4 regions of the Kitasatospora sp. NPDC091207 genome follow, and region 1 is predicted to be linked to each of the others. Evidence: riboswitches for the same ligand, from Rfam matches in the RefSeq annotation. Region 1 holds a riboswitch; each other region holds the start of a gene.
The links. A riboswitch is a leader RNA that binds a small molecule or an ion and turns the genes downstream of it on or off. The one in region 1 is predicted to bind cobalamin.

Region 1 (7,587 bases):
CGGATCACAGGGCGAGGAGCTCCTTGGTGGTGATGGTGAGCAGCTCGGGCCCGCCCTCTTCGAGGGGGCGCACCACGAGCGTGTCCTCGATCCGGACACCGCCCCGGCCCGGGAGGTGAACCCCTGGACCGACGGTGACCGGCACGCGGCTGTCCAGTTTACCCATGTCCGACGGCCCGAGGCGCGGGGCCTCCCGGATCTCCAGCCCGATGCCGTGCCCGACGGGGTGCGGCGAGCTCTCGGTGTGCCCGGCCGCGTGGAGGATCTCCCGGGCGGCCTGGTCGGGCACGTACTGCTCGACGCCCGGACCGAGCGCCTCCCGCCCGGCCCGCTGGGCCCGGAACACCAGCCGGTGCAGCTCCACCTGCCAGGGCGCGGGGGCCGCGCCGATCACGAAGGTCCGGGCGGTGGAGACGCCGTACCCCCGGTACTGCGCGCCGAGGACGACGGTGAGGAAGTCGCCCTCCTCCACCCGCCGGTCGGTGGGCTGGTGGGCCTGCTGACCGGAGTGGCTGCCGGTGCCGACCGAGACCGGGAAGGCCGCCCGGTCCGCGCCGTGGTCGATCATCCGGCGTTCCAGTTCCATCGCCAGGTGCCGCTCGGTGCGGCCCACCAGGATCGACTCCAGCAGTTCGCCGAGCGCCTGGTCGGCGATCTCGGCCGCGATCCGCAGGTCGGCGATCTCGTGCTCGTCCTTGACCACCCGCAGCCGCTCGACCGCCCGGCCGAGATCGGCCAGCCGGACGCCCTCGGCCAGGCCCGCCACCGCCCGGTGCCGGGTGACGGTCAGGTCGTGCTCCTCCACCGCGAGGTCGCCGACCCGGAGCCGGGCCGCGGCCGCGGCGCCGGCCAGCGCGGTGTCCGCCCCCGCCGCCACCGGTACCCGGGTGACGTCCTCGGCGATCAGGTGCTCACCGGTGTCGTCCGGCGGCAGGTCGTCCGGCAGCGCCAGCAGGACCTGCTCCCGGGTCAGCAGCAGCGTCGCGCCGCACGGCGGGCACCCGGTCAGGTACCGCACGTTCGCCGCCCGGGTGATCAGCGCCGCATCGGCCCCGGTCGCACTGCAGTGCACCCTCAGACGCTCCCGCCGGCCCGCGTACGCATCAGACATGCGTCGAGCCTACGGAGCCGCACCACGATCCGCCCGCCGAGCGGATCCGACCGGGCCCCGGACCGGGCAGCCGGGCCGGTGGCGGGCGGACGGGCATGGCCGGGCGGCCTCCCCGGACGGGCGGTCGGAGCGGGCCCGGCCGTCGTGAGCCCCGGCGTGTGCGCGGTCGCGCGCGGCCGACGGCAGTACCTCCGACGGCCCGCGGCCGAGCCGGGCCCGACGGCCCGGGAATGGGCCGGGCGGCGGCCGCGTTGGACCACACGAAAACGACTTCCATTTCGGTGTCCGGCCTCGACCGGGCGCCGGGGCGGCCCCGCCGGGCCGCCCGGACCAGGAGGAGGACCCATGGCCAGCAGCGAACTGCGCCCCGTCGTGAGGCTCAGGTCCACGGCCGGAACGGGCTTCACGTACGTGACCCGCAAGAACCGCCGCAACGACCCGGACCGGCTGGTGCTGCGCAAGTTCGACCCGGCCGCGCGCCGGCACGTCGACTTCCGCGAGGAGCGCTGACCCCGGCCCGCACCGGCCCGCACCCCGACTCCCCCGCCCCACCCTCCGACCCGAGAGGAGCCCCGCTGATGAAGCCCGGCATCCACCCCTCCTACCGCCCGGTCGTCTTCCGCGACACGGCCGGCGGCCTGACCTTCCTGACCCGCTCCACCCTGACCGGCGACCGGACGATCACCCGGGAGGACGGCACCACCCGTCCGGTGGTCGACGTCGAGATCTCCGCGGCGAGCCACCCCTTCTACACCGGCCGGTCCCGCGTCCTGGACACCGCCGGCCGCGTCGAGCGCTTCCACCAGCGCTACGGCACGCGGCACGGCTGATCCGGCGGACAGCCGGAGGCGGCGCCCACCCGATCCGCTCGGGTGGGCGCCGCCTCGCGCGTCGAGGACGCCCGGCTACGTGGCGAGGTCGGCGGCGTCCTCGGCCGCCGCCCCCTGGGCGGGCACGTCACCCGCGGGCAGCGTGGACCGCGGACTCCAGCGCCGCTCGACACCGGCCAGCCGCCAGTAGGCGATCGCCGCTGCCCAGACCACCACGAACAGCCCGACGATGACGTAGCCGACGTTGTCCAGCGAGAGGTCGGCGATCCAGCCGCTCACCGGGTCGGTGAGGTCCAGCTTCTCGTGCAGCACCCCGACCAGCTCGATGGTGCCGATGATGAAGGCCACCGCGATCGACAGCCCAGTGATGGTCAGGTTGTAGTACACCTTGCGCACCGGATTGGAGAACGCCCACTGGTACGCGAAGTTCATGAACGTCCCGTCCAGCGTGTCGAACAGGCTCATCCCCGCCGCGAACAGCAGCGGCAGGCAGACGATCGCGTACCAGGGCAGCCCGGAGGCCGCGCCGGAGCCGGCCATCACCATCAGCGTCACCTCGGTCGCGGTGTCGAAGCCGAGGCCGAGCACCATCCCCACCGGGAACATCTGGCCGGGCCGGGTGATCGAGCGGGTCGCCCGGTTCAGCACCCGGGCCAGCAGGCCGCGCGCGTTGAGGTGCTCCTCCAGCTCCGCCTCGTCGAAGCGGCCCTCGCGCATCGACCGGAACACCTTCAGGATGCCGAACAGGGCGGCCAGGTTGAGCGCGCCGATCAGGTACAGGAAGGCACCGGACGCCGAGGTGCCCACCACGCCCAGCCACTGGTGGGTGGGGGACTCGTCGTCCATCAGCGTGTTGGCCAGCTGGGCGCCGCCCGCCACCAGGGCGGCCATCAGGACCACCATCGAGGAGTGCCCGAGGGCGAACCAGAAGCCCACCGAGACGGGCCGCTTGCCGTCCGCCATCAGCTTGCGGGTGGTGTTGTCGATCACCGCGATGTGGTCGGCGTCGAAGGCGTGCCGCATGCCGAGGGTGTAGGCGGTGATCCCCAGGCCCACCCCGAAGACCTGCGTACCGACCGCGTAGCCCTCGGGTGCCACCAGGAAGAAGAGCGTCCCGAACGCCACCACGTGCATGGCCAGGATCACCCCCATCAACCCGGCCGTACGGATGGTGTCCTCACGCTTCCAGCGGAAGGCGGGCAAGGCGGACGGCGCCGCGGGGGCGGCGGTTTCGGGCAGGTTCATCGTGGGATCACGCTCCAGCACCTCGTGGAAAGTCGTTCGTGAGATGCCGTGGCCGGTCTCCTGGCTTACGGGGCTCCCGTGCCCGCCTTCCCGGGTGCGCGAGGCACCCAGTGGCGTCGTGGGCACGGACGACTCCCCCGATCACAGTGGCGAGGGCCGCTCCGGACTCCGGACTCCTGAGAGTCCGTCACCGGTCTTCCCGAACACCACGGCGGGCAACACCGTAGGGTCCCCCGCCACACCCTTGCAAGGCTGCGCACCTACGCAGGTGTCCGGAATCACAGCCCCGGGGCTGCGAGAATGTCCGCATGCATCTCGTACCGGCCGACCGCGCGGGCCACCGCACCATCGACGGGCACCGGGTCTGCGAGGCCATCGCCGCGATCGGCGACACCGGGCACGTCCGGTCCTGGGCCGAGCGGTTCTCGTTGCTCGCCGACCCCGGGCGGCTCGCCCTGCTGCTCGCCCTGCACCGGGCCGGCCCGCTCGCCGTCACCGACCTGGCGGTCGCCACCGGGATGCGCGACCCGGCCGTCTCGCAGGCACTGCGGCTGCTGCGCACGGCGGGCGTGGTCACCGGCGACAAGGACGGGCGGGTGGTGCGCTACCGGCTTCTGGACGAGGCGATGCGCCCCCTGCTGGACGCGTGCGCCGCCGCCGAGCACCACGAACCGGCCGGCTCGCCCGAGCACCACGAGCCCGCCGGCTCGCCCGGGCACCACGAGCCCACCGCCGCACCCGGGCACCACGAACCGGCCCCCGTGGCCGGGCCCCACGAGCCCACCACCGCGGCCGGCTGACCCACCGTCCGGCCACCGCCCCGGCGCACGCCCGGATGAGTACGATCATCGCGTGCTGATCCGCCGCAGGCCCCGGGGCCGGGCCTGGCCCGACGACGACCGCTGGAACACCCGGCCGGTCGAGGCACGCGTCCTCGCGGTCGTCCGCACCCTCACGTCCGCCACCCGCGTCCTCGACGCGCTCACCCTGCTCCGCGACCGCGACAGCGTCCGCTTCTACCTCACCGTCAACCCCGGCTCGGCCTTCACCGCCGGACTGGACGCGTTCCTGCGCGGCCTGCCCGGGTTCACCCTCCTGGACTGGCGGGAGGCCACCCGGCACCGCTTCGACCTCGCCGTCGCCTGTGCCGTCCACTCCTCGATGGGCCGGCTGGACGCCCCGCTGATCGTCCTGCCGCACGGAGCCGGCTACAACCGCCTGGTGTCCCAGTCCACCGGGGACACCGTCACCCCCGCCGGCCTCTCCCGCCGCGAACTGACCCACCGCGGGCGGGTGTTCGTCGAGGTCCTGGGCCTCTCGCACGAGGAACAGCTGGACCGGCTGCGGATCTCCTGCCCCGAGGCCCTGCCGCGCGCACGGGTGGTCGGTGACCCGTGCTTCGACCGGATGCTGAACAGCCTCGACGCCCGGGACGGCTACCGGGCCGCGCTCGGCGCCGTGGACGGCCGCCGGCTGGTCGTGGTCAACTCCACCTGGAGCGAGCACTCCCTGTTCGGCCGCCACCCCCGGCTGCCGCTGCGGCTGGTCGACCGGCTCCCCGCCGACGAGTACACGGTGGCCGTCGTCCTGCACCCCAACATCTGGGCCCGGCACGATCCGCGGGCCCTGCTCGCCGCCGCCGAACGCTCCGGGCTCCGGCTCGTCCCGCCGCACCAGGGCTGGCAGGCCGCGCTGGTCGCCGCCGACTGCCTGATCGGCGACCACGGCTCGGTCTCCTTCTACGGCGCCGCGCTGGAACGCCACACCCTGCTGGTCGCCACCGGCGCCGACGAGCTCGACCCGCGCTCCCCCAGCTACGCCTTCGGCCAGGCCGCGCCGCCGCTCGACCCGGACGGCGATCTGCTGGCCCAGCTCGAACAGGCCGTGGCCGAACACGATCCGGCGGCCCTGCGACCGCTCACCGACCGCTCGCTCGGCGCGCGCGGGCAGTCGGCCCGCCTACTGCGCCCGCTGCTCTACTCCTACCTGCCACGGCTGGACGAACCGGCCGGCGAACCCCGTCTGCCGCCCTACCCCGAACCGCGCCTGCTGCCGGGCACCACCCGCGGCCCGTCGGCGTACGACGCCGAGGGGACGGTCTCGGGCACCGAGGTCGCCCTGCGGCGCTACCCCGTCGGGCCGGACCACGGGCCCGCCCGCGGCATCTACGCGGTCGCCGCCGAAGAGCACCGGCTCGAACTGCGCGACGTCGCCGAGGTGCTGGCCCGTACCGAGGTCCGGGCCGAACTGCCCGCCGAACGCTGGCTGGCCGATGCCTTCCGCTCCCCCGGGCTCGGCCTGGCGGTGGCCGCCCTCGGCAAGAGCCGCCACCTGCTGCGGCTGCCCGCCGGCCTGCTGCTGGAGGCCCGAGCCGAGCGGCCGTGGGGGGCACCGAAGCCTCTGCTCGACCCGCTGCTGCTCGGCGCGGCCGTGGCCCTCTGGCTCCAGCACGGCGGTGACCCGGCGGCCCTGCCGCAGAGCGGGCTCACCGTCCGCACGGGCGAGCGCCGCGTCCGGGTCACGTTCACCGCCCGGCCGTGACGGCGCTCGGCGGCCCCGGACCGGGCCCGTCACCGCCCGGCCGTGACGGCGCTCGGCGGCCCGTCTACGCCTCGCGCCCGCCGAGGACGCCGGCCCGCCCGCGCAACTCCCGCAGCCGGGCCCGCGCACCCGCGGCCAGCGCCCGGTCGCCCAGTTCCTCCGCCAGTTCGGCGAGCAGCTCGCGAGCCTCGGCCTCCTTGACCAGCTCGTCCCGCGCGGCGGCCCGGTCCGCCGCCGAGGTGACCAGCCGCACGGCTTCGGCCGGCTGCCCCAGCGCCCGGTGCGCACGCCCCTGGACGAGCGGCAGCTTCACCAGCATCGAGCGGTCCCGCGTCCGCTCGGCCAGGTCGGTCGCCTCGGCCAGGACGGCCAGCGCCGCCTCCGCGCGACCCGCCGCGACCAGGGCCCGGCCCAGCTGGTAGCTCTGCACCACCACACCGTGCGGGTCCCCCGCGTTGGCCTCCCGGGCCCGGGTGAACAGCTCCACCGCCCGCTCCGGCCGCCCGTCGGCCAGGCAGAGCAGTGCCTCGGTCTCGACCAGCACACCGGCCAGTCGCGGGTCGTCCACCAGCGGCAGCAGCTCGGCCGCGGCGGCCAGTTGCTCGGCCGCCGCCGGGTACCGCCCCAGCTCGTAGTGGGCCCGGGCCAGCTGGTTGCGCATTCGGATCCCGGCGTCCGGGCGGTTGTCCCACTGCGCCGCCTCGACGCCCAGGAGATGGGAGGCGATCCAGTCGCCGTAGTGCTTCCGGCCGTGGTACAGCGGCCAGAGCGACTCGCAGAGCCGCCAGACCTCACCGTGCCAGCCCTGCTCGGCGGCCGCCGTCAGGACCGCCAGCAGATCGGCCCGCTCGACCTGCAGCCAGGCCATCGCCCCGACCGGGTCGGCGAAGCCGGGCACCGACGGCTCCGGGGGCTCCTGCAGCCGCATCCGGTCACCGAGCGCCCGGTCGGCCGCCGCCGCCCGGCCCCGGTAGTGGGCCACGATCCGCCGCAGCAGCTCCTCCCGCCCGGGGTCGGCCCGCGCGTGCCGCCGGGCGTGCAACCGCACCAGGTCATGGGTGCGGTACCGCTCCGCCGGGTCCGCGGTCTCGTCCACCACCGGGCGCAGCAGATGGGCCCGCACCAGCTCGCCCAGGGCCTCGCCGGCCCGCTCGACACCGGCGGCCTCGGCCAGCTCGGGCGTGAGGTGCCAGCCCGGGTGCAGCCCCAGCAGGTGGTAGAGCCGGCGGGTGTGCGCGGGGAAGTGCGCGTACACGGCCTCGAACGGTTCGATCACGGAGCCCTCCCGGTGCTCGATCGCCGCCAGCCGGCCGGCCTCGTCCGCCAGTTCGGTCACCACCCGCTCCACCGGCAGTCCGCTGCGGGTGATCAGCTCGGACCCGACCGCCTGGAGTGCCAGCGGCAGTCCGCCGCAGAGCCGCACCAGGTCGTGGAGCTGGTCGTCGGTGCCGCGCCCCGGGCCCAGCCAGCTGCGGACCAGCTCCGAGCCGGCCTCCGGCCGCAGCGGCTCGACGTCGAGCAGGGTCGCGCCCACCATCGCCAGACCCGGCAGCCGCGCCCGACCGGTGACCACGACCAGCCCGGCCGTCGGGAGCAACGTCCTGACCTCCGAGGCGTGTTCGACGTTGTCGAGGAAGACCAGCAGCCCGCCCGCCGAGGTGACCGTCCGGAACAGCGCCGCGCGCTCGGGCAGCCGCTCGGGCACGAAGTCCCGGTGGACCCCGAGCGCCCGCAGGAAGCCGCCCAGCACCTCGCCCAGGTCGACGCCGCCCTGGTGGCGCACGGTGGTGAGGTCCGCGTACAACTGGCCGCCCGGGAAGCGGCGGGCGTGCTCCTCGGCCCACCGCGCGACGACCTCGG
Region 2 (7,587 bases), on a different contig from region 1:
CGCCTTGTCCTGGCGGATCCAGTTGCGCACGGCCTCGTGGCGTACCCCGAGGTCGCGGGCCATCTGCCGGATCACCGGCTTCGGGGCGGCGGCGCGGTACGTGGCAACAGCTCGCTGTCGCGACTCGGGTGGGTACTTCATCGGTGAAGCCATGGCAGAGGCTCCCTTCTCATGGCCCATCAGGCCATCTCCGGCAACCTTCCGCACGCCGGGGGAACCTCACACCGTTCCCAGGCGGGCACCGGCTTGCCGATCTGCGCCGCCATCAGCGTGACGGCGACCAAGGCATCGAAAGCCAGGCACGTAGAGGTCGGTGGCGGTCTGGGCGAAGCCGCCGCGCTCGTGGTGGGCGGCGCGCTCCTCGGCCTGCTCTGAAGCCGCCTCGCGGCCAGTCGCGATTCCTGGCCACGGCACCGGAGCGCTACATCGCGGACGGCCTCGCGACCCACGTCCACGGGAGCTGCGAGGCCGTCCGCCCGGTGTCCGGCACCTGTACGCAGAGGTGACCGGCCCGAGGGGTGAGTCAGCGGCAGAGGGCCGCGTCCAAGGCGTCCGCCATGTGCTGCGCGCCGACCCCGCCCGGGATGGTGGTGACCGTGATGGTGGCGGCGCGACCGTCGTCGGTGACGCCGCCGCGGGAGCGGTAGCCCGGGGAGGTGCCGCCGTGGCCCCAGGAGAGGCCGCTACAGGAGAGCGGCTTGCTCTGCAGACCCAGCCCGTAGCGGACCCCGGGGCCCAGCAGCTCGGCGGGGACGGTGGTCCGCATCTCGGCGAGCTGCGCTGCGGGCAGGAGTCGGCCGCCGAGGAGCGCGGTGAAGAACGAGTTGAGATCGGTGTTGGTGGAGACGATCGCCCCGGCCGCCCAGGCCATCGATGTGTCCATCTCGGTGTAGTCGATCGGAGGCGCATCCGGCGAGCTGCGGAAGTAGCCCTGAGGGTGGGCCTCGTGGATGCCGGTGTCCCCGGGGGCGGGGAAGTAGGTGTGGCGCAGGCCGATGCGGTCGATGACGCGCTTGGTGACCTCCTCGCCGACGGGTCGTCCGGTGACCTTCTGGACAAGGAGTCCGGCGACGATGTAGTTGGTGTTGCTGTACTCCCAGCTGGTACCGGCGGGGAAGCGGGCCTTCTGGGCGAGGGCACCGTCGAGGAGGTCGCGGGGCTCGAAGTAGCGGTACTGCACGGTGGTGAAGTCCGAGAGCGCGGGGGCGTCCATGTAGTCGGGCAGGCCGCTGGTGTGTTGGAGCAGCTGGCGGACGGTGATGTGGCGTCCGTCGATGCTGTCGCCGCGCAGCAGGCCGGGGAGATAGGTGTCGACGGGCGCGTCGAGGCCGACCATTCCTTCGGCGACGAGCTGGAGCACGACGACGGCGGTGAAGGTCTTGGTGTTGCTGCCGGCGCGTATCTGCCCGTCCACGGGCACCTTGGCCCCGGTGGCGAGATTGCCGACGCCGGCCGTGTAGTTGCGGGTGAGGCCGTCACGGCCCTTGACGGCGGCCAGCGCGGCGGGCAGGCCGTCGTCCTCCACCAGCGCGTTCAGGCTCGACTGGACACTGTCCGGCCTGCCGCCCGCGAACGCCGCGGTCGGTGCCAGTGCTCCGGCCGCCACGACGCCGACGGCCACGGAGGCCACGACCGCCACCACCCCGCGCCGACCACGGCGGCGGCGGTGGGCCCGGGCGGGCTGTACGTGCTCGTTCACGGAGGAACTCCTCTGCTGGAGAGTGGAATTGGGGGGCGCGCGGGTTCTGCCCGCAGGTGCGCGCAGAACCCGCTGGTCGTACCGGTGCGGACGCTCAGGCCGGATCGGGGAAGGTCAGCGGCACATGGCCGAGTCCACCGTGGCCTCCACGTGCTGCCCGGCCGCGCCACTCGGGATCATGGTCACGGCGATGCTGACGGCGCGGCCGTCATCGGTGGCACCCCCGGCGGTGTCGTAGCCCGGAATGGTCCCGCCGTGGCCCCAGTACAGGCCACCGCACGACAGCGGCCGGCTCACCAGGCCCAGCCCGTAGCGGGCGCCCGGACCTACCTCGTCGGCAGAGACCGTGGTGCGCATCTGGGCGAGCTGCGCCGCGGGCAGGAGACGGCCGCCGAGGAGCGCGGTGTAGAAGCGGGTGATGTCGCTGTTGGTGGAGACGACTGCGCCTGCCGCCCAGCCCCAGGACGGGTCCAGTTCGGTGTAGTCGCGGAGCGAGCCGTCGGCGTCCCGGTTGTAGCCCTTGGGGTGGTCCTCGTGGATGCTCATGTCCCCCGGGGAGGGGAAGTAGGTGTGGCGCAGGCCGATGCGGTCGACGATGCGCCGGTTGATCTCCTCACCGATCGGCCGCCCGGTGACCTTCTGGATGATCAGGCCCGCCAGCAGGTAGTTGGTGTTGTTGTACTCCCACCGCGTGCCCGGGGCGAAGTGGGCCTTCTGGGCGAGGGCCACGTCAAGGAGTTCACGCGGTTCGTAGTACCGCGTCGGACTGGTGAGGATCGAGTCCTTGTCCACGTACTCGGGCAGGCCGCTGGTGTGCTGCAGCAGCTGACGGACGGTGATGTGGCGCCCGTCGATACCGTCACCGCGCAGGAGACCCGGCAGGTAGGTCTCAACGGGGGAGTCCAGGCCCACCTTTCCTTCGGCGACGAGCTGGAGCACGACGACGGCGGTGAAGGTCTTGGTGTTGCTGCCGATCCGTACCTGCCCGTCCACGGGCACCTTGGCCCCGGTGGCGAGATTGCCGACGCCGGCCGTGTAGTTGCGGGTGCGGCCGTCACGGCCCTTGACGGCGGCCAGCGCGGCGGGCAGGCCGTCGTCCTTCACCAGCGCGTTCAGGCTCGACTGGACACTGTCCGGCCTGCCGCCCGCGAACGCCGCGGTCGGTGCCAGTGCTCCGGCCGCCATGACCCCGGCTGCCACGGCGGTCACGACCGCCACCACCCGATGCCGGTTCAAAAAGCGGCTGTGCGGTGCATGCTCGTACACGAAAGGAACCCTCCGATGAATGGCGCCGGTGATTCCCGGCCTTGATCAAGAGGACCATTCGAGGGCAGGGGAGTTCGTCCGCACCCAGGACGAGACCGCACCCGGGAGCAGGCTCCGGGAACCGCCCCCGGCCAGGACCGTGCTCCTGGCCACCGACGCCGACCGAAGGAGCCGTCGAGGAGATGCTTCAAGCGAGGGCGGGGATCGATCCCGCCGACCTCAACGCGCTGCTGGATGTTCTCGCGATCGACAGCACCGACAGTGCGTGGCGCAACCGTTGTGTCGAGGACTGGTGGGGCTCCCCCTCCTGGCCGACGCGAGTCGACCAGTTCGTGGCCATGCTCGACAGCCCGGCAGCTCACCCCCCCCGGGGTCACAGGGATGACGAGCAACCGCGACCTGAGTCCGAATCCACCGGTCAATGGCCGGTCCAGGGCCCGGACATGAAAGCGGAGATGCCCCCATCGACGACACCGACCGGTTGCGGCACGGCGCGTTGGGCCTGCTGTTCGGCGGGGAGCGCGCACCTTCGACGCTGGGTACCTCCCTGCGCGCCTTCACGCACGGCCACAACCGGCAACTCCACGCGGTGCACAGGCACTTCCTTGCCCGACTGGCCCGGACGACGCCACTGCTGCCGGGCGCGGACAAGGTCGCGTTCGTCGACATCGACCCCACCCACCGGCGCGTCTACGGTCGTGCGAAGCAGGGTGCCGAGGTCGGACGCTTCAAGGCGCCCTGCACCCGTCCTCGCCACCTTCAACACGCCGACGGCCTGCCTGGTGATCGTGGCGGTCCGGCTGCGGCGGGGCAAGGCCGCCGACGCCGGTGGAGCCGGGCCCTTCACCGCCGAGGCCATCGGCCCGGCCGCGCCGGAGCGCGCCGGGGCGCTTGCGTGGCCGGAAACGGTCCACGTGGCCATCCGGTATCCGGACAAGCGGCGACAGGCGCGCCTCGCTGGGCCTAGGCTGGGCCTCGCAGTAGGTTCGCCGTGTCCTCCAGCCATGGCGTCGTAAGAGGGAACCCGGTGGGAATCCGGGACTGCCCCGCAGCGGTGAGTGGGAACGACCGCCGTCACATGCACTGGGCCCCAGCGGGGTCCGGGAAGCGACGGCCAGTAGGGGTCCGCCTGGTTCGACAGGTGGATGTGCCCGCGAGTCCGAAGACCTGCCACTGTCCGCGTGCACCCCGCACGCGGTGATCTCGGTGACCTCGAGGGCGGGTCGGCGGAGCGGGCGGGCCCATCCTGGTGCCGTGCCCCCACTGTCGTACCTCCACGCCGTCGTGCTCTCCCGGGATCGCAGCGCGACTCGCGAAGGAGAGTTCCGTGTCATCGAGTTCCACCACCCCGCAGGCCACCGTGTACGGCTACCCGAGGCAGGGCCCGAACCGGGAGCTGAAGAAGGCCGTCGAGGGGTACTGGGCCGGCCGTGTCGACGCCGCCGCCCTGCACGCCACCGCCGCCGGACTGCGCCGTGACAACTGGCGCCGGCTGACCGGGGCGGGCGTCACCGAAGTCCCCACCGGCGACTTCTCGCTCTACGACCACGTCCTGGACACCACGGTCGCGGTCGGCGCGATCCCGCCGCGCCACCGCGCCGCCGTCGAGGCCGACCCGCTGGACGGCTACTTCGCCATGGCCCGCGGCACGCAGGATGTCGCGCCGCTGGAGATGACCAAGTGGTTCGACACCAACTACCACTACCTGGTACCCGAGTTGGGCCCGGACACGGTCTTCGTCGCGAACTCCGCGAAGCCGGTCGCCGAACTGCGGGAGGCCCTCGGCCTCGGCCACCGGGCCCGGCCGGTGCTGGTCGGCCCGCTGACGTACCTGCTGCTCGCCAAGCCCGCTCCCGGCGTGGCCGCCGACTTCCAGCCGGTCACCCTGCTGGACCGGCTGCTGCCCGTCTACGCCGAACTCCTCGCCGACCTGCGCGCCGCGGGCGCCGAGTGGGTCCAGCTCGACGAACCGGCCCTGGTCCAGGACCGCACCCCGGCCGAGCTGAACGCCGCCGCCCGCGTCTACCGCGAACTCGGCGCGCTCACCGACCGGCCGAGCATCCTGGCCGCGACGTACTTCGACCGCCTCGGCGAGGCCCTCCCCGTCCTGGCCAAGGCCCCGATCGAGGGCATCGGCCTGGACTTCACCGGCCCGGGCGCCGCCAACCTCGACGACCTTGCCGCCGTCGGCGGCCTGCCCGGCAAGCGCCTGGTCGCGGGCGTGGTGGACGGCCGCAACATCTGGATCAACAACCTGGAGAAGTCCCTCGCCACCCTCGGTACCCTGCTCGGGCTGGCCGACCGGGTCGACGTCGCGCCGTCCTCCTCCCTCCTGCACGTCCCGCTCGACGCCGACGCCGAACGCGACCTCGACCCGCAGGTCGCCCGCTGGCTCGCCTTCGCCCGCCAGAAGACCGAGGAGATCACCATCCTCGCCCGCGGCCTGCGCGACGGAGTCGACACCATCGCGGCCCAACTGGCCGCCAACCGCGCCGACCTGGCCTCCCGTGCCGCCTCCGCGCTGACCCACGACCCGGCCGTCCGGGCCCGCGTCGCCGCCACCACCCCCGCGGACGCCCACCGCGCCCAGGCCTACCCCGAGCGCGCCGAGGCGCAGCGGACCCGCCTGAACCTGCCGCTGCTGCCGACCACCACCATCGGCTCCTTCCCGCAGACCACCGAACTGCGCACGGCCCGCGCCGACCTGCGGGCCGGCCGCATCGACGACGGCGCCTACCAGGACCGGATGCGGGCCGAGGTCCGCGAGGTGATCGCCTACCAGGAGAAGGCCGGCATCGACGTCCTGGTCCACGGCGAGCCCGAGCGCAACGACATGGTCCAGTACTTCGCCGAGCAGCTGACCGGCTACCTGGCCACCCAGCAGGGCTGGGTGCAGTCCTACGGCACCCGCTACGTCCGCCCGCCGGTGCTGGCCGGCGACATCTCCCGCCCGCACCCGATGACCGTCGACTGGTACCGCTACGCGGCGGACCTGACGGACCGTCCGGTCAAGGGCATGCTCACCGGCCCGGTGACCATGCTCGCCTGGTCCTTCGTCCGGGACGACCAGCCGACCGGCGACACCGCCCGGCAGGTCGCGCTCGCCCTGCGCGACGAGGTGACCGACCTGGAGACGGCCGGCGCGGCCGTCATCCAGGTCGACGAGCCCGCGCTGCGCGAGACCCTGCCGCTGCGGGCGGCCGACCGCCCCGGCTACCTGGAGTGGGCCACCGGGTCGTTCCGGCTCTCCACCTCCGGGGTCCGTGCCGACACCCAGATCCACACCCACATGTGCTACGCCGAGTTCGGCGCGATCATGACCGCGATCGACGAGCTCGACGCCGACGTGATCTCCCTGGAGGCGGCCCGTTCGCACATGGAGGTCGCCCACGAGCTCGCCGAGGCCGGCTACCCGCGCGAGGTCGGCCCGGGTGTCTACGACATCCACTCGCCCCGGGTGCCGAGCGCCGGGGAGGCCGCCTCGCTGCTGCGGGCCGGCCTGGCCGCGATTCCGGCGGAGCGGCTCTGGGTCAACCCCGACTGCGGTCTGAAGACCCGCGGCTGGACCGAGACCCGCGCCTCCCTGGAGAACCTGGTCGCCGCGGCCCGCGCGGTCCGGGGGGAGCTGGCCGGCTGACGTCGTCCTGCCGGGGCGGGTGCGACCTCGCGACCACCCGCCCCGGCACCGTCCGGGGCAGAACGTCACGTGCGGGCCGGGCGCCGCCGGTGCGGTGACCGTCCCGCGCTCCACGGGACGGTCACCGTTCACCCCCGGCCGTCGAGGCCCAGGTTCTGGTAGATCTCCGTCGTGACCGTGGAGAAGTTCATGGTCATGAAATGCAGTCCGGGGTTTCCTCGGAAATCAGTCGCCGGCACATTTCCGTGGCGTGGTCGATGCCGATGGCGCGGACCTCGTCAGGGCGGTCCCGGGCGGCTCTCATGCGGTCGGAGAATGTCTTCGGAATGACCGCGGTACTGAGCGCCGGAATACGGTCGAGGGACCGCGTCGTGGTGATCGGCATGATCTCCGGGATGATCGGGATGTCGCATCCTGATTTCTCCACCCGGTTCCGAAGGCGCAGATAGTCGTCCACGTCGAAGAACATCTGGGTGATCGCGTAGTCGGCCCCCGCCCGGCATTTCTCCACGAAGTGCCGGATCTCGCTGTCCCAGTCGGGCGACCGGGGGTGCAGCTCCGGGAAGGCGGCCACCCCGACGCAGAAGTCCCCCGACTCCTTGATCAGCCGGACGAGTTCCGCCGCGTACTCCACGCCGTCCGGGTGGCGCGCCCACGCGCCGAGCGGATCGCCGGGCGGATCGCCGCGCAGCGCGAGGACGTTGCGAACTCCCTGGTCAGCATAGTGACCGAGGAAGTACCTCCAACCTGCGGATCGCGTTCCACAGTCCCGCTTCCGCCTGCGCGCTTCGGGGTGGCATGAACTCGAAGGAGTACGAGCGTTCCCCCGTTGCCAGGAGTTCGCGGATGGAGAGTGCCCGATCAGTCCTTGTGCTGGGGGTTCCGAGAGCCATGGGGACATGATCGGGTCGGCCGGTGGTGCTGGCTCACCCTGTCCACTTGTTGATACACCGAATTGAGGCCGGAGCTGAGTCGGGAAGTGAAT
Region 3 (7,587 bases), on a different contig from region 1:
GCGGGCCGCGTGGGCGGACCAGCGCGGCGGCGCCATCCGGCGGGCGCGCGGGCGGGCCTCCGGGCAGAGCGCAGGGGGATCTGCATACTTATACGCAGGGTGACAGGGACACGGTATTGGTCCGAATAGCGGACAGTGTGACCCCCCGTTATCCGATTTTGATCTGAATGAGGGCCATCCGACCGTCATCAGATGGCAGGATTCCCCCCATCTCCGATCGGGCCGGCCACTGGTCGAGGCGGTTCGATCAACGTCCACCTCGGCGGAGGGTGGCGGATGACGTATCACGCACCACCCTGCGCGACCCCTGCCCAGGCTCAGCACGACCGGCTCTGCCCGTTCGACGACGTACAGCGGCATTCACCCGTACAGCGCCGTACGGCCTGCTGCCCCGGTGTGCCGCTCCCCGCGGCGCGCTCCGCCCGACCTCTCCCTCAGGAGGAGATCCCCCTCATGACCGTCCGTACCCAGCGCACCCGTCTCCTCGCCGCCGGCGCGGTACTCGCCTCCGTCTCCCTCGCCCTGACCGCCTGCAGCAGCAGCAAGGACGGGAGCACCGGGGCACCCAACGCCAGTGCGACCGTCAACGAGGTGAAGGTCGACGACAAGCTGGCCGCCCTGGTGCCCGCCGACATCAAGTCCGCCGGAAAGCTCGCGGTCGGCTCGGACGCCTCGTACGCGCCCAACGAGTTCAAGGCCGACAACGGCAAGATCGAGGGCATGGACGTCGACCTGATCACCGCCGTCGCGGCCAGGCTCGGCCTCAAGGTCGACGTCCAGGACTCCGGTTTCACCGCGATCATCCCGGGCATCCAGTCGAACAAGTTCCAGATCGGCATGTCGTCCCTGACGGACAACAAGGAGCGCGAGCAGACCGTCGACATGGTCACCTACTTCAACGCGGGCAGCGCCATCGCGGTGAAGAAGGGCAACCCGGACAAGATCAACGCCGACGACCTGTGCGGCAAGAAGGTCGCCGTCCAGACCGGCACCACGCAGGCGCAGGAGATCACCGACACCCGCAACCCCGCCTGCGCCAAGGCCGGCAAGCCGGGCATCGTCAACGACGGTGACAAGTTCGACCTCCAGACCGACGTCACCAACGCGGTGGTCTCCGGTCGCGACCAGCTCATGATGGCCGACTCGCCGGTCGTCGACTACGCGATCAAGCAGTCCGGCGGCCAGCTGGAGAAGCTCGGCGCCACCTACGACGCCGCCCCCTACGGCATCGCCCTCGCCAAGGGCTCGGCGCTCACCCCCGCGGTCCAGGGCGCCGTCCAGTCGCTGATCGACGACGGCACCTACAAGCAGATCCTCACCAAGTGGGGCGTCGAGGCCGGTGCGCTCGACAAGTCGACCGTCAACGGCGCCGTCAGCTGACCCTCCGCCTGACTCTCTCTCCCCCGAGGCCACACCGTGAACTCTCTGGACAAGGGGAAGGCGACGAAGGGACGGCCTGAGACCATCAAGGCCGTCCCCGTCCGCCACCCCGGACGCTGGGCGGGCGCCGTCGTCATCGCCCTGCTCGCGGCGATGCTGCTGAGCGCCCTCTTCACCAATCCCGCCTTCAAGTGGGACATCGTCGGGAAGTACCTCTTCCACGACAGCATCGTGCACGGCATGCTCGTGACACTGGAGCTGACCGCGCTCGCCATGATCATGGGCGTGGTCGGCGGCATCATCCTCGCGGTGATGCGGCTCTCCCCCAACCCGCTGCTCTCCGGCACCGCGTGGATCTACATCTGGATCTTCCGCGGCACGCCGGTCCTGGTGCAGCTGGTGTTCTGGAACTTCCTCGGCCTGATCTGGGCCAAGCTCTCGATCGGCGTGCCGTGGGGACCGGAGTTCTGGTCCGAGTCCACCAACGTCCTGATCCCGACCTTCGTCGCCGCCCTGCTGGGCCTGGGCCTCAACGAGGCCGCCTACATGGCGGAGATCGTCCGGGGCGGCATCCAGTCGGTCGACGAGGGGCAGAGCGAGGCCTCGCACGCGCTCGGCATGAGCCGGTTCCAGACCATGCGGCGGATCGTGCTGCCGCAGGCCATGCGGGTGATCATCCCGCCGACCGGCAACGAGACCATCTCGATGCTCAAGACCACGTCGCTGGTCAGCGTGATCTCCCTGGAGGAGATCTTCCGGGCCGGCCAGGTGATCTACTCTCGGAACTACCAGAACATCCCGCTGCTGATCGTGGTCAGCCTCTGGTACCTGTTCTTCACGTCGCTGCTGACCATCGGCCAGTACTACATCGAGCGGCACTACGCCCGCGGCTCCAACCGGACGCTCCCGCCCACGCCGATCCAGCGGCTGCGGAGACTGTTCGCCGGGAAGCCCACCCCGAAGACCACCCCCGACGTGGTCCCGGGGCTCGAGGGAGGTGGTCACGTATGACCGATCTGACCAAGACCCCCGCCGACGCCGGCAACGGCGGCCCGATGGTCCGGGCCGAGGACGTCCACAAGTCCTACGGCGCGGTCCAGGTGCTCAAGGGCATCGACCTGGAGGTCAAGCAGGGCGAGGTGTTCTGCCTGATCGGCCCCTCCGGCTCCGGCAAGTCGACCTTCCTGCGGTGCATCAACCACCTGGAGAAGATCAACGCCGGCCGGCTCTGGGTCGACGGCGAGCTGGTCGGCTACCGGCAGAAGGGCGACCGGCTCTACGAGCTCAAGGAGAACGAGGTCGCGCTCAAGCGGCGCGACATCGGCATGGTGTTCCAGCGCTTCAACCTGTTCCCGCACATGACCGCCCTGGAGAACGTCATCGAGGCGCCGGTGCAGGTCAAGGGCGAGTCCAGGGCGAACGCCCGCAACCGCGGGATGGCCCTGCTGGAGCGGGTCGGCCTGGCCGACAAGGCGAAGAACTACCCCTCGCAGCTCTCCGGCGGCCAGCAGCAGCGGGTGGCGATCGCCCGGGCACTCGCCATGAAGCCCAAGCTGATGCTCTTCGACGAGCCCACCTCGGCACTCGACCCGGAGCTGGTCGGCGACGTCCTGGACGTCATGCGCGGCCTCGCCGAGGAGGGCATGACCATGGTCGTGGTGACCCACGAGATGGGCTTCGCCCGCGAGGTCGGCGACGCGCTGGTCTTCATGGACGGCGGTGTGGTGGTCGAGTCCGGCAACCCGCGCGACGTCCTCACCGACCCCCAGCACGAGCGCACCCGGGCGTTCCTGTCCAAGGTGCTCTGAGCGCACCGTCACGGCGCCCGGCAGGCCGGTCCTGCCGGGCGCCGACGTTTTCCCCGCCCGGGTAATAGGCTGGAGCCAATCAGCCCGTTACCGAATTTGGAAGGACCACCGTGGAGCTCGCCTCGTACGCCGATCTGGCCGTCCGGCTGGTGAACACCGAGGAGCCCGAGCGCGGCACCGACTCACTGACCTCGGTGGACGCGGTGCGGTCGCTGTTCTCCGACTCCTCCCGGGCCGCCGCGCTCGCCGACGAGGCGGACCTGCCGCGGCTGCGGGCCGTCCGGACCAGGCTGCGCGGGGTGTTCGAAGCCGCCGCCGAGGGGGACGAGATCCGCGGCGTCGACCTGCTGAACAGCCTGCTGATGGAGTACCCGGTCAGCCCGCTGGTCTCCGGGCACGACTACCTGGACGACGCCGGGCGGCCGCGCTGGCACCTGCACCTCGCCGAGAACTCCCCGACCGCCACCGCGCACTTCAGCGCCGTCGCCTGCATGGGGCTGGCCGTCCACCTGACCGAGCTGGGCGCCGACCGGCTCGGCATCTGCCAGGCCGCGCCCTGCCGCAACGCCTACCTGGACACCTCCACCAACCGGTCCCGGCGGTACTGCTCCGACCGGTGCGCCACCCGGGCCAACGTCGCCGCGTACCGGGCCCGCAAGCGGCAGGAGGCCCAGGAGGCGTCCGCCCTGGCCGGCCAGGGCCAGGCCTAGCGGCCGCCCGGGTCGACCCAGACGCCCAGCCGGCGGGCCAGTCCCGGGACCCGGCCGGGCCGGCCGGTCAGCAGCAGGCGCTCCAGCCGGCGGCCGGGGGCCAGCCAGGCCGGGCGCGGACGCAGCCGCAGCAGCACCCGGCCGAGCACCAGCTCGTCCGGGACGGCTCCGTAGCTGCGGCTGTCGCTGTCCACCGGCCGGTTGTCGGAGAGCAGCCACCACCCCTTCGCGCGCCGCTCGACGGCCCGCTTCACCACCAGCAGGTCCTGCTGGAAGGGGTGACGGAACACCACCACCGATCCCGGTCTGATCCGCGCGCCGTACCGGACCAGCAGCTGGTCGCCCTCACGCAGGGTCGGCGCCATCGAGGGCCCCGCCACATCGATCAGCCCGAACGGCGCGCCACCCCCCGGGGTGCCGCCCTCCGGTTCCGCCATCCGCGCCACGCCTCCTCCTCCCGGCTCGCCGCGTCCCAGTCTGCCGTACGGGCCGCCATCGGCCGATGCCCGAATTGGCCCGGTTCCGGCTCCACCTTTTGCCCTAGGCCCGCCGCCCGACCGCGAAACCCGGTGACCGGAAGGGTAATCTCGGGCGCGGGAAGACGATCTAAGGAAGGACTCCCATGTTCTCTCGTCTGTTTGCACCGCGCGCCACCGCCCACGCCCACTGCGACCTGCCCTGCGGCGTCTACGACCCCGCACAGGCCCGGATCGAGGCCGAGTCGGTGAAGGGCACCCAGGAGAAGTACCAGGCCAACGAGGACCCGGCGTTCCGCACCCGTGCCCTGATCATCAAGGAGCAGCGCGCCGAGGCCGTCAAGCACCACATCTCGGTCCTGTGGAGCGACTACTTCAAGGCCCCGCACTTCGAGAAGTACCCGCAGCTGCACCAGCTGATCAACGACACCCTGAAGGCCGCCTCGGCCGCCAAGGCGTCGACGGACCCGGCCACCGGCCAGGCCCTGCTCGACCTCATCGCCGAGGTCGACAAGATCTTCTGGGAGACCAAGCAGGCCTGATCGCCGATCAGGCACCGCCGACCGCCCCCGTCCGGACCGCCGGACGGGGGCGGTCGCGCGTTCCCGCACGCGGGACCCCCCGGTAAGGGGTGCCGGGCCCCCGTGCTTGTTATGCTGCCAGGGCGTCCCAGGGAGAAGTCCGGTGTGAATCCGGCGCTGACCCGCAACGGTGGGCGGGGCCCCGTGCCCCGCGAGCCCGATCGCCCCGGGACGCGGATCTCCCGACAACTCGCCGTGGACTGCGAGGGGATGGCGCCCCGGCAGCAGTGCGGCCCGGGCGCGCCGCCTCGCTGCCGTCGACGGCCCGAGGCGAAGGCGCGCCGCCCGTGAGCACCGCAGTGACCGCACCGGCCCCCGAACGGACGGCCCGTCGAATACCCGTCGTGCCCCTGGCCGCCGGCCTGGTCGCGGCCCTGCTGCTCTCGCTGGTCTGCGGAGTGGCGCTGGGCTCCACCGGGCTCGGCTGGACGCGCGTCCTGCGGCTGCTCGGCGCCGGGCTGACGGGTGGCCGGCTGGAGGCCGGGGAGGCGGCCGCGTACGCGATCGTCTGGGAGATCCGGCTGCCGCGCACCGTGCTGGCCGCCGTGGTCGGCGCCGGGCTCGCGGCCACCGGCGTCGCGGTGCAGGCGATGGTCCGCAACGCGCTGGCGGACCCGTTCGTCCTGGGCATCTCCTCCGGCGCCTCGGTCGGCGCCAACGCCGTCCTGCTGCTGGGCGCCTTCGCCTCGCTCGGGGTCTGGGCGATCTCGGTCTCCGCGTTCGCCGCCGCGCTGCTGGCGATGGTCCTGGTGTACGCCGCCGCCCGGACGGCGTACGGGCTCACCCCGCTGCGGCTGGTGCTGACCGGCACCGCGATGTCCTACGGCTTCTCGGCGGTGACGGCGCTGATGGTGTTCGGCGCCGCGCGCGGCGAGGCCGCCCGCAGCGCCATGATGTGGCTGCTCGGCAGCCTCGGCGGGGCCACCTGGGGGTCCGTCCCGATCGCCGCCGCCACCGTGGCGGCCGGCCTGGCCTACCTGGCCTGCGCCGCCGGGCGGCTGGACGCCCTCGCCATGGGCGACGAGACGGCGGCCTCGCTCGGGGTGGACGGCGACCGGCTGCGCCGCGAACTGTTCGTGGTGACCGCGGCCGTCACCGGCACCGTGGTCGCGGTCAGCGGCGCGATCGGCTTCGTCGGCCTGATGGTGCCGCACCTGACCCGGATGCTGGTCGGCGCCGGACACCGCCGGGTGCTGCTGGTCGCGCCGCTCGCCGGCGCCCTGCTGCTGGTCTGGGTGGACATCGTCTCCCGCACCCTGCTGGCGCCGGCCGAACTGCCGGTCGGGGTGGTCACCGCCGTCCTCGGAGTGCCCTGTTTCCTGCTGCTGATGCGCCGTCGCGGCTACACCTTCGGAGGCCGCTGATGGATCTCGCCCTCGACGCCGTCTCGGTCGACCTGGCCGGCACCCGGCTGGTCCACGACGTCACGCTCGGCGCCGCCGCCGGGCAGGTGGTCGGCCTGGTCGGGCCGAACGGCAGCGGCAAGTCGACCCTGCTGCGCTGCGTCTACCGGGCGCTGCGGCCCGCCGCCGGCGCCGTCCGGCTGGACGGCGAGGACCTGCACGCGCTCGCCGCGCGCGAGGCCGCCCGGCGGGTGGCCGCGCTGCCGCAGGAGCACTCCGCCGAGTTCGACTTCACGGTGGCCGAGGTGGTCGGCATGGGCCGGTTGCCGCACCGCGGCGGGTTCGCCCGGCCGACCGCGGCGGACACCGGGCGGTGCGCCGGCGCGCTGGACCGGGTGGGCGCGGGCCACCTGGCCGGGCGCGGCTTCCTGAGCCTGTCCGGGGGCGAGAAGCAGCGGGTGCTGATCGCCCGCGCGCTGGTCCAGGAGCCCCGGGTGCTGGTGCTCGACGAACCCACCAACCACCTCGACATCGCCCACCAGTTGGAGGTGCTGACGCTGGTCCGGGAGGCCGGTCCGACGGTGCTCACGGCGCTGCACGACCTCAACCTGGCGGCCGGCCACTGCGACCTGCTGTACGTCATCGCGGCCGGCCGGATCGTCGCCTCCGGGACGCCCGCCGAGGTGCTGCGGCCCGCCCTGCTGGCCGAGGTGTTCGGCGTCCGCGCGACCCCCGTGAAGCACCCCGGGACCGGCGCCGTCCAGCTGCTCTTCGACCGGCTCCGCCCGTCCTCCCCCGTCCCCGCCGACTCCCCCCGCTGAGGAAACCCCCATGCGCACCAAGGCCGTTGCCACCGCCGCCCTGCTCACCCTCGCGCTGACCGGCTGCGGCGCCGAGATCGCCCCCGCCGGGGACGCCGCCGGCTCCGCCCACTACCCGGTGACCGTCGACAACTGCGGTTCCGAGGTCACCTTCGAACGGAAGCCGGCCCGGACGGTGACCAACGACGTCGGCATCACCGAGCTGATGCTCGCGCTCGGCCTCGCCGACCGGATGGCCGGCTACGTGATGCCCGACGACAAGGGCCGGGTCGACCAGGTGGCCTGGAAGGACGGCTACCAGCAGACCACCTGGCTCTCCAAGCAGCAGATCACCAAGGAGATCGCCCTGGAGGCCAAGGCCGACCTGGTCTTCGCCGGCTGGCACTACGGGTTCGACGAGGCCGGCGGCTTCACCCCGCAGGCGCTGGCCGGCCTGGGCATCGACTCCTACGTGCTCAGCGAGTCCTG
Region 4 (7,587 bases), on a different contig from region 1:
CAGGGCCGGCTCCAGGCCGCGTTCGCGCAGCCAGGCCAGGTCGGCCACGGTGGCCCGGGTGCCGGGCAGGATCACCAGGTCGGCGTCGGCCAGCTCCTCGGGCCGGGTGGCCCAGCGGACCAGCACCCCGGGCTCCTGCGCCAGCGCGTCCACGTCGGTGAAGTTGGAGAGCCGGGGGAAGCGCACCACGGCCACCCGCAGCACGTCGGCGCCGAGCGGTCCGCGGCCCTCGGTGCGGTCCACCACGGTGGTCAGGTCCAGCGAGTCCTCGGCGTCCAGCCAGAGCCCGGACAGCATCGGCAGGGTGCCCAGCACCGGACGGCCGGTCAGCTCGCGCAGCATCTCCAGCCCGGGCGCCAGCAGCCGCGCGTCGCCGCGGAACTTGTTGACGAACCAGCCCGCGACATGCCGCTGGTCCTCCCGCGACAGCAGCGCCAGCGTCCCGTACATCGCCGCGAACACGCCGCCGCGGTCGATGTCGCCGACCACCACGACCGGCAGCGCGGCGGCGGTGGCCAGGCCCATGTTGGCGATGTCCCGGTCGCGCAGATTGATCTCGGCGGGCGACCCGGCGCCCTCGCAGACCACCACGTCGTAGCGGCGGCGCAGGTCGGCCAGGCACTCCAGGGCCCGTTCCAGCAGGACGGGCTTGCGCTCGCGGTAGTCCAGCGCGCCGACCTCGGCGACCGCCCGGCCGAGCAGCACCACCTGGCTGCGGCCGTCCGCGCCGGGCTTCAGCAGCACCGGGTTCATCGCCGCCTCGGGCTCCACCCGGGCCGCCTGGGCCTGCATCGCCTGGGCGCGGCCGATCTCCGCGCCGTCGGCGGTGACGAAGGAGTTCAAGGACATGTTCTGCGCCTTGAACGGCGCCACGGCGATGCCCTGACGGGCCAGCCAGCGGCAGATGCCCGCGGTGACCACGCTCTTCCCGGCGTCCGAGGTCGTCCCGGCGACCAGCAGTGCGTTGCTCATGCGCTCCCCCTTCTCGTCCCCGCCCCGAGTGCCCGCACGACGGCGTGCCCGGCGACGGTCGTACCCAGTGCGAGCAGTCCCACCCGGCGGGAGAGCCGGCAGGCGCGCTCGATGTCGTCCACCGTCACCGGCCGCAGCTCGCCGCCCAGCACCGGCCGGTGCTCCACCCGGCTGCCGTACCGCAGGGTGCCGCCGAGGCGCACGCCGAGGGCGCCGGCGAAGGCCGATTCGGCCTGGCCGGCGTTGGGGCTGGGGTGGGCGGAGCCGTCCCGGCGCCAGACCCGCCAGGCCGTCCGGGGCTCGGGCGCGGCGGCGACCGCCAGCAGCGCGGTCAGCCGGGCGCCCGGCCAGCCCGCCACGTCGTCCAGCCGCGCCGAGGCCCAGCCGAACCGGGCGTGGCGCGGCGAGCGGTGGCCGACCATCGCGTCGAGGGTGTTGACCGCGCGGAACGCCAGCAGCCCGGGCGTGCCCGCGAGGGCGCCCCAGACGAGCGCGTTGACCACGGCGTCGGCGGTGTTCTCGGCGACCGACTCGACCACCGCGCGGGCGATCTGCCGCTCGTCGAGGGCGCTCGGGTCGCGTCCGCACAGGTGCGGCAGCCGCCCGCGCGCCGCCGCGAGGTCGTGCGCGGCGAGCGAGCGCCCGATCGTGCGGGCCTCGCGGGTGAGCGAGGTGCCGCCGAGCACCGTCCAGGTCGCGGCGGCGGCCAGCGCGGCCCGCCCGAGCGGTCGGCGGCCCAGGGTGCGGTCGGCGGCCACCGCGCCGGCGGCGACGGCACCCACGCAGAGCGCGGTGAAGGCGGTGCCGACCGCGCGGTCGTCGCGCCAGATCCGCCGCTCCAGCCGGCCGGCCGCACTGCCGAAGACGGCCACCGGGTGGCCGCGCCGCGGATCGGCGAAGCGGGCGTCGGCGAGGTACCCGGCCACGGCGCCCAGCGCGAAGGCGGCGGCGCGGGTCAGCGGGCGCACGGTGGACAGCAGAGGGCTCGGAAGGTCGGGGCAGCCTGCATCGCGTGCGTGTCCTCACTCAGGGTCCGCGCCCTGGATCGACGAACCGGGGGCGAGAGTCTCCTGGCTTCCGGGTCGAACGCACCCCCGGGCCTTCCGGCTGCTTCTGACGGCCCGCCGCGATGGACCCCTCCGGCGCCGCGTGGGGCGAGGAGGGGCTCCGAGTGTGCTCCCCGGTGACAGTGGCGGGACCGCGCCGGACTCGCACCGGCTTCCTCTGCATGCCTCCGTTTGGCTGAAGGATCCCATCACGCGGCCGAACCGTGCGTCAACCAAGGTCACGGAGGGGTTGGTCACAGCGCCCGGGGGTTTCCCGGCCCCGTCGCTATCTCTGATCACCACCCCCCGCAGGGGCATGACAGCCTGTGCGATCGTCCAGTCGCCTGGAGAACCCTCCAGGCCCGCTTCGTGTGTTCGGCGGCTGGGGGGCGGCCGGACCACCCCCTACCGTCGGGTCCCATGCGACGCAGACAGCCACCCGCCGTGCCTCCGGTGCCCTTCTCGCCCGCGGCCGCCCGCGCGCACCGCGCCGGACTCGGCCTGACCCCCGAACAGGTGGTCGAGGGCATGGCCGCGCACGGTGTCCGGCTGCTGCCCGCCCACCTGCTCGGCTGGGAGAGCGGTGAGCTGCGCCCCGCCGAGGAGGAGTTCGTCGCGCTGGCCCGGGCGCTCTGGTGCCCGCCGGCCCAGCTGATGGGCGTCCGCCCGGCCCGGCTGCGGGACTTCCGGGTCGCCCGGGAGCTCAACCAGGAGAGCGCGGCCCGCCGGATCGGCATCGACCTGCGGCAGTACCAGCGGGCGGAGGCGACCGGCCAGTGGGACGGTGGGCAGGAGCAGACGTACGCGCTGGCCCAGGTGCTCGGCCTGACGCTGCGCGAGCTGGTCGCGGTGACGGGCCGGGCGGACGAGCTGGACCGGCGGCTGCGGCAGGGCGTGGACGGCCGCTGGCAGGCGCACGTCCGGGCGATCGGCCGGATCGTGCCGGTGCACGAGGACGACCTCGTCGCCGTGCTGACGGCGCTGCAGAGCGAGTACCAGGTCGCCTCCCACTGGGGCGCCGGCAGCTGGGGCTCCCCGGCCCCGGCGGCGGGCCCCGCCGCGGCGCCGGTGGCCCGGCCGCTGGGCGAGCGGTTCTGGGAGCTGCTGGGGCGGCTGGAGACCGGGATCCCGGTCTGACCGGCCGCGGTCCGCTCCGCTCTCTCCCTGCCGTGCCGCGAGCCGCGCCGTGCCGCGAGCCGCGCCGTGCCGCGAGCCGTGCCGCGAACCCTGGCCCGGCGTGACCCGGACGGCCGTGTCCGGTGGCCGGGCGCCGTCCCCGCGAGTGGACTGGTGGGCACACTGCCCAGTCCGCGACGAACGAGCGGGGAGCGATATGCGTTGGGGAACCGCAGCCGTAGTGGCGGCCGCCGCCGTCGGCACCGGGGCCGCCGTCCTGCTGATCGGCCGGAGGGCGTCCGAGCGGATGGTCAACCCGGCGGCCGCCCGTGAGCGGGCCGCCGGCCCCGTGGTGGTGCTGGCCCTGGGCGCCGGTCGGGCCACCTTCACCCGCACCGCCGAGAGCGCCCGCCCCGGCCGCTGGGCCGTCGAATGGGCCGACGGCGGGCACGCGGTGGTCGACGAGGTCCTGCACGCCGACGAGCGGGGCGTCACCCGGCGACTGGTCCGCGCCGACCGGGGCACCCTGGCACCCGGCACCGCGGTCCGCTTCACGCCCCGGGTCCACGTCGGCGATCCGACCTCCGCGCTCGGCCTGCCGTTCACCGAGACCGCCGTCGAGGGCGAGCTGGGCGCGCTGCCCGCCTGGCGGCTCGACGGCAAGCGCGGCACCTGGGTGATCCTGGTGCACGGCCCCGGCGCCGACCGGCAGCAGACCCTCCCGGTGATCCCCGTGCTGCAGCGGTTCGGCCTGCCCGTCCTCGCCGTCACCTATCGCGGCGACGAGGGCGCGCCCGCCTCCCCGGACGGCCTCGGCCACTTCGGCGAGACCGAGTGGCGGGACATCGAGGCGGCCCTGCGGCTGGCCCTCGACAGCGGCGCCGGGCGGGTCGTCCTGTACGGCTGGTCGCTCGGCGCGACCATGGTGCTGCAGACCGCGGCCCGCTCCGCCTGGGCGTCCGCGATCAGCGGCCTGGTGCTGGACTCCCCGGTGCTCGACTGGTCGGCCTCCGCCCGCCGGGGCGCGGCCCGGGCCGGCTACCGGGGCGCCGCCGCCGAGCTGGGCGCGCTCGCCGCCGAGGGTCGCGCCGGTGTGGATCTGGCCGACTTCGCGCGCCTCGCGGACGGGACCGACCTGCGGGTGCCCACCCTCCTCCTGCAAGGGCCCGACGACACGCTGGCCCCCTGGCGGGCCGCCGCCCGGCTGGCCGACCGCCGCTCCGACGTGGTCGGCCTCCAGGCCGTGCCCGGCGGGGAGCACGCGGGCCTCTGGAACGCCGACCCCGACCGCTACGAGGAGCACCTCCGGCGTTGGCTCACCCCGTTGCTCTGAGCCGCGCCGCTCCGAGGCCGGCCGCTCCGGGCCCCGCCGCTCTGAACCTCGCGGCTCCGGGCCCCCGCGGCTCCGCTCCCGGGCGGCGCCGGACGGGGCCGGAGCCCCCTGCCGGTCCTCTTCTGCCGCCCCGTCCACCACACCGCCCCCGAGCTGGCGTGTCCGTGTCAGACAGATCCGGCCAGGCGGTTTGGCCTCTGTTGCCCGATCTTGTCGACCCACCGCGACCGCCTCCCGGTAGTCGGGGCCGATCGGATGTGACAGAAGGCCGGTACAAGGGGAAGACTGCTCGACGTGACGTCTCGGAATCCGCGCGACCGTGATGCCCAGCTCCCGCCGACGATCGGCTCCGGTGCGACGGTGACCCGTCTCCCCGGAACTGCCCACCGCCCCGCCGGCGCCAGGCCGGGCGGCTCCGGCGTACCCCGCCGACGAGGCCCCGCACCAGCCCCCGGCCGTGGCCGGGTCCCGGTGCCGGACGGCTTCCCCGCTCCCGCCGAGCTGGCCCCGCTGGCCCGTCGGATGTTGATCGACGCCGTCCGCATCGCCCGTTGGGCCGGTGAACTCGCCGAGGTCGACAAGCGCGGCGAGCTGCTCCCCGAGGACGCCCGCGACGCCGGCCGCGCCCTCGCCATGACGGTGGGCGCCGCCACCAAGGCCTGGGGCCAGGCCCTGCTGGTCGGCCTGGTCGAGGCCCGGGACGGCGGCGCCGCCCCCGGCTGGCGCCTGCACGCCTGGGAGCACGACGACGAGGCCGTGGTCCGCGGCTGGTCGGCCCTGTTCGACGCCTGGACGCTGCTCGCCCCGGTGCCGCCCGCCGCCCTGCGCGGCGTCTTCGCGGTGCTCGCCGGGCAGGCCGTCGACCAGGCACCCCAGCTGCTCTCCTTCCTGCACCTGGTGGCCGGCCCGGTCGCCGACAGCGAGCTGCTGGAGCTGCTGCGCCGGGGCCTGGACGAGCGCCGGGTCGGCGGCGGCGACGGCGCGCTGGGCCTCTCGCCCGTGCCGCACGCCGCCTCCGCGGTCTCGGCCGTCCGTGGCACCTGCCGCGAGCCCCAGATCGACACCCCGGCCGCGCCCGCCGACGTGGCCGCCGTCCTGGACTGGATGCTGGACGGCCTGGCCGCCGTCGGAGCGGTGGTCCGCAAGGACGACGCCGCCGAGCTCTCGCCGCTCGGGCACTGGGCGGTGCGGGCCAAGCTGGAGGAGATCTGCACCGTCGCCCAGACGGCCGCCGGACACATCGAGCAGAGCGCCTTCGAGCTGCTCAACGCCTGCGCCGACTACTCGCCGGGCCCGGCCCGCGCCGAGTTCCGCGCCTGGGTCGCGGCCCGGCCGGCCGACCGGGCGGTGGCCGAACTGCTGGACGCCGCCCAGGGTGACGACGCCCTGGTCCGCGGCCTCGCCTTCGAGGCGCTGCGAGTGGCCGGCTCCACCGCGGAGCAGGCCGTCCGGGCCGCCGTGGACGCGCCGGTGCTGCGCCCGTACGCGCTGCTCTGGCTGGCCGAGCAGTCGGACGAGGGCGTCGCCCCCGCCGATGTGCTGGGCGCGGAGGACGCCGCCTGGCTCTGGGTGGACACCGCGGCCGCCGTGCTCGACCACGGCGAGACCGAGCTGCTGGTGGGCCACGTCGAGGGCGCCTCGGCCGGTGACCCGGTCCGGCTGTTCGCCCGGGCCCGGCAGTCCGGCCACCCCCGGGCGGCCTCGGTGCTGACCGCCGTCTCCAGCGTCCACCCCGACCCGGGCGTGGCCCGCGCGGCCCGCCGCTCGGCCTTCAGCGTCCACCGCGGCGGGGCGTAGCCGCCGGAAGCCCGTGCCGGGGGCGGACCCACCCCCGGCAGGACGCGCCCCGGCAGGACGTACCCCGGAGAGTCCGCACGTGAGCGCAGACGAAAGGGCCCGGATCCGTCGAGCGGATCCGGGCCCTTTCGTCGTACGTCCGTCGGGATCAGCCGAGCCGGGACTCCGCGCGGCGCGCCCGGACGTCCCCGACCTTCTGGCCGACCTTGCGCCGGATGACCAGCAGCGGGGCCATCGCGGCGAGCGCGATCTGGCCGAAGGCGCCGATGTGCAGCAGGTAGTCGCCGCCCTTCAGGCCGGTCGCCCAGGCCGCCAGGCAGCCGATCGAGAGCACGATCCAGCAGAGCGTGGCGGTGGCCAGCAGCCCCTGCGGCTTCGGGTACTCGATCCGGCTCATCATCAGGTACGCGGTGCCCGCGATGGCCAGCAGACCGGGCAGGAACGGCGGGTCGAGGAGCACGATGGCGATCACCGTCATCGCGCCCATCGGGCAGGGCATGCCCTGGAACACCCCGGGCCGCATCTTCACCGCCGAGAAGCGGGCCAGTCGCAGCACCACGGAGAGCAGCACCGTCAGCGCGATCAGCGCCGAGAGCCGGCTGTCGGAGCCCGGCGAGACCATGCCCCAGACCGCGACGAAGTAGGCCGGCGCGATGCCGAAGCTGATCAGGTCGGCCAGGTTGTCGAGCTCGGCCCCGAGGGCGGAGGAGCGCAGCTTGCGCGCCACCAGCCCGTCGAAGAGGTCGCACATCGAGCCGATCAGCAGCAGCGTCACCGCGGTGGCGGCGCTGTGCTTGTCCGGCGCGGCGTCCGGGTTGGTGATGTGCGGGACGAGGACCCCGGTGGTGATCGAGTAGATCGCCAGGAAGCCGCAGACGGCGTTCCCCAGGGTCAGGAAGTCGGCGGTGGACAGGTGCTGGGGAGAGCGCGGGGCGCGCAGCTCGCGGTCGCGCGCCCAACGGCGGCGGCGCAGGGCCGTCTCCTCGTCGTCCAGGCCGACAATCGTCTCAGGATCAGTCACGGTCAAGGCGCGTCACCCCGGCTGTGGTCTTCTGGCCGACCTCGACGCCGACCTCGACGCCGGCCGGCAGGTAGGTGTCGACCCGGGACCCGAAGCGGATCAGACCGATCCGATCCCCCTGCTCGACCTTGGTACCGGCGTCGACGTACGGCACGATCCGGCGGGCCACGGCCCCCGCGATCTGCACCATCTCGATGTCGCCGAGCTCGGTCTCGAAGTGCCAGACGACCCGCTCGTTCTGGTCGCTGTCCTTGTTGAACGCGGGCACGAAACCACCCGCGACGTGCTCGACGGACGTCACG

Region 2: it holds a riboswitch for cobalamin, as region 1 does, so the genes downstream of both, metE (5-methyltetrahydropteroyltriglutamate--homocysteine S-methyltransferase) here and ACIQTO_RS13450 (HoxN/HupN/NixA family nickel/cobalt transporter) in region 1, are expected to answer to the same signal.
Region 3: it holds a riboswitch for cobalamin, as region 1 does, so the genes downstream of both, ACIQTO_RS08800 (FecCD family ABC transporter permease) here and ACIQTO_RS13450 (HoxN/HupN/NixA family nickel/cobalt transporter) in region 1, are expected to answer to the same signal.
Region 4: it holds a riboswitch for cobalamin, as region 1 does, so the genes downstream of both, ACIQTO_RS31820 (cobalamin biosynthesis protein) here and ACIQTO_RS13450 (HoxN/HupN/NixA family nickel/cobalt transporter) in region 1, are expected to answer to the same signal.

What each region holds. Positions count from the first base shown of each region.
Region 1 covers NZ_JBIVVS010000006.1:75,011-82,597, forward strand. Annotated here, with positions in the region: gene ACIQTO_RS13435 (M24 family metallopeptidase) at 5-1,111, opposite strand; gene rpmG (50S ribosomal protein L33) at 1,457-1,621, shown strand; gene ACIQTO_RS13445 (type B 50S ribosomal protein L31) at 1,690-1,941, shown strand; gene ACIQTO_RS13450 (HoxN/HupN/NixA family nickel/cobalt transporter) at 2,017-3,186, opposite strand; cobalamin riboswitch at 3,219-3,412, opposite strand; partial or broken gene ACIQTO_RS13455 (ArsR/SmtB family transcription factor) at 3,495-3,836, shown strand; gene ACIQTO_RS13460 (hypothetical protein) at 4,039-5,727, shown strand; gene ACIQTO_RS13465 (hypothetical protein) at 5,792-7,587, opposite strand, start outside.
Region 2 covers NZ_JBIVVS010000011.1:142,991-150,577, forward strand. Annotated here, with positions in the region: gene ACIQTO_RS20135 (transposase) at 1-153, opposite strand, end outside; gene ACIQTO_RS20140 (hypothetical protein) at 172-375, shown strand; gene ACIQTO_RS20145 (serine hydrolase domain-containing protein) at 524-1,699, opposite strand; gene ACIQTO_RS20150 (serine hydrolase domain-containing protein) at 1,814-2,884, opposite strand; gene ACIQTO_RS20155 (hypothetical protein) at 3,384-3,887, opposite strand; cobalamin riboswitch at 3,931-4,155, shown strand; gene metE (5-methyltetrahydropteroyltriglutamate--homocysteine S-methyltransferase) at 4,293-6,602, shown strand; partial or broken gene ACIQTO_RS20165 (methylenetetrahydrofolate reductase) at 6,731-7,495, opposite strand.
Region 3 covers NZ_JBIVVS010000003.1:262,104-269,690, reverse strand. Annotated here, with positions in the region: gene ACIQTO_RS08830 (ABC transporter substrate-binding protein) at 454-1,380, shown strand; gene ACIQTO_RS08825 (amino acid ABC transporter permease) at 1,417-2,391, shown strand; gene ACIQTO_RS08820 (amino acid ABC transporter ATP-binding protein) at 2,388-3,188, shown strand; gene ACIQTO_RS08815 (CGNR zinc finger domain-containing protein) at 3,299-3,898, shown strand; gene sodX (nickel-type superoxide dismutase maturation protease) at 3,895-4,335, opposite strand; gene sodN (superoxide dismutase, Ni) at 4,521-4,916, shown strand; cobalamin riboswitch at 5,020-5,139, shown strand; gene ACIQTO_RS08800 (FecCD family ABC transporter permease) at 5,243-6,319, shown strand; gene ACIQTO_RS08795 (ABC transporter ATP-binding protein) at 6,319-7,119, shown strand; gene ACIQTO_RS08790 (ABC transporter substrate-binding protein) at 7,130-7,587, shown strand, end outside.
Region 4 covers NZ_JBIVVS010000027.1:32,495-40,081, forward strand. Annotated here, with positions in the region: gene ACIQTO_RS31815 (cobyric acid synthase) at 1-972, opposite strand, end outside; gene ACIQTO_RS31820 (cobalamin biosynthesis protein) at 969-1,940, opposite strand; cobalamin riboswitch at 2,036-2,198, opposite strand; gene ACIQTO_RS31825 (transcriptional regulator) at 2,439-3,155, shown strand; gene ACIQTO_RS31830 (alpha/beta hydrolase family protein) at 3,352-4,467, shown strand; gene ACIQTO_RS31835 (hypothetical protein) at 4,939-6,264, shown strand; gene ACIQTO_RS31840 (CDP-alcohol phosphatidyltransferase family protein) at 6,413-7,291, opposite strand; gene ACIQTO_RS31845 (phosphatidylserine decarboxylase) at 7,278-7,587, opposite strand, start outside.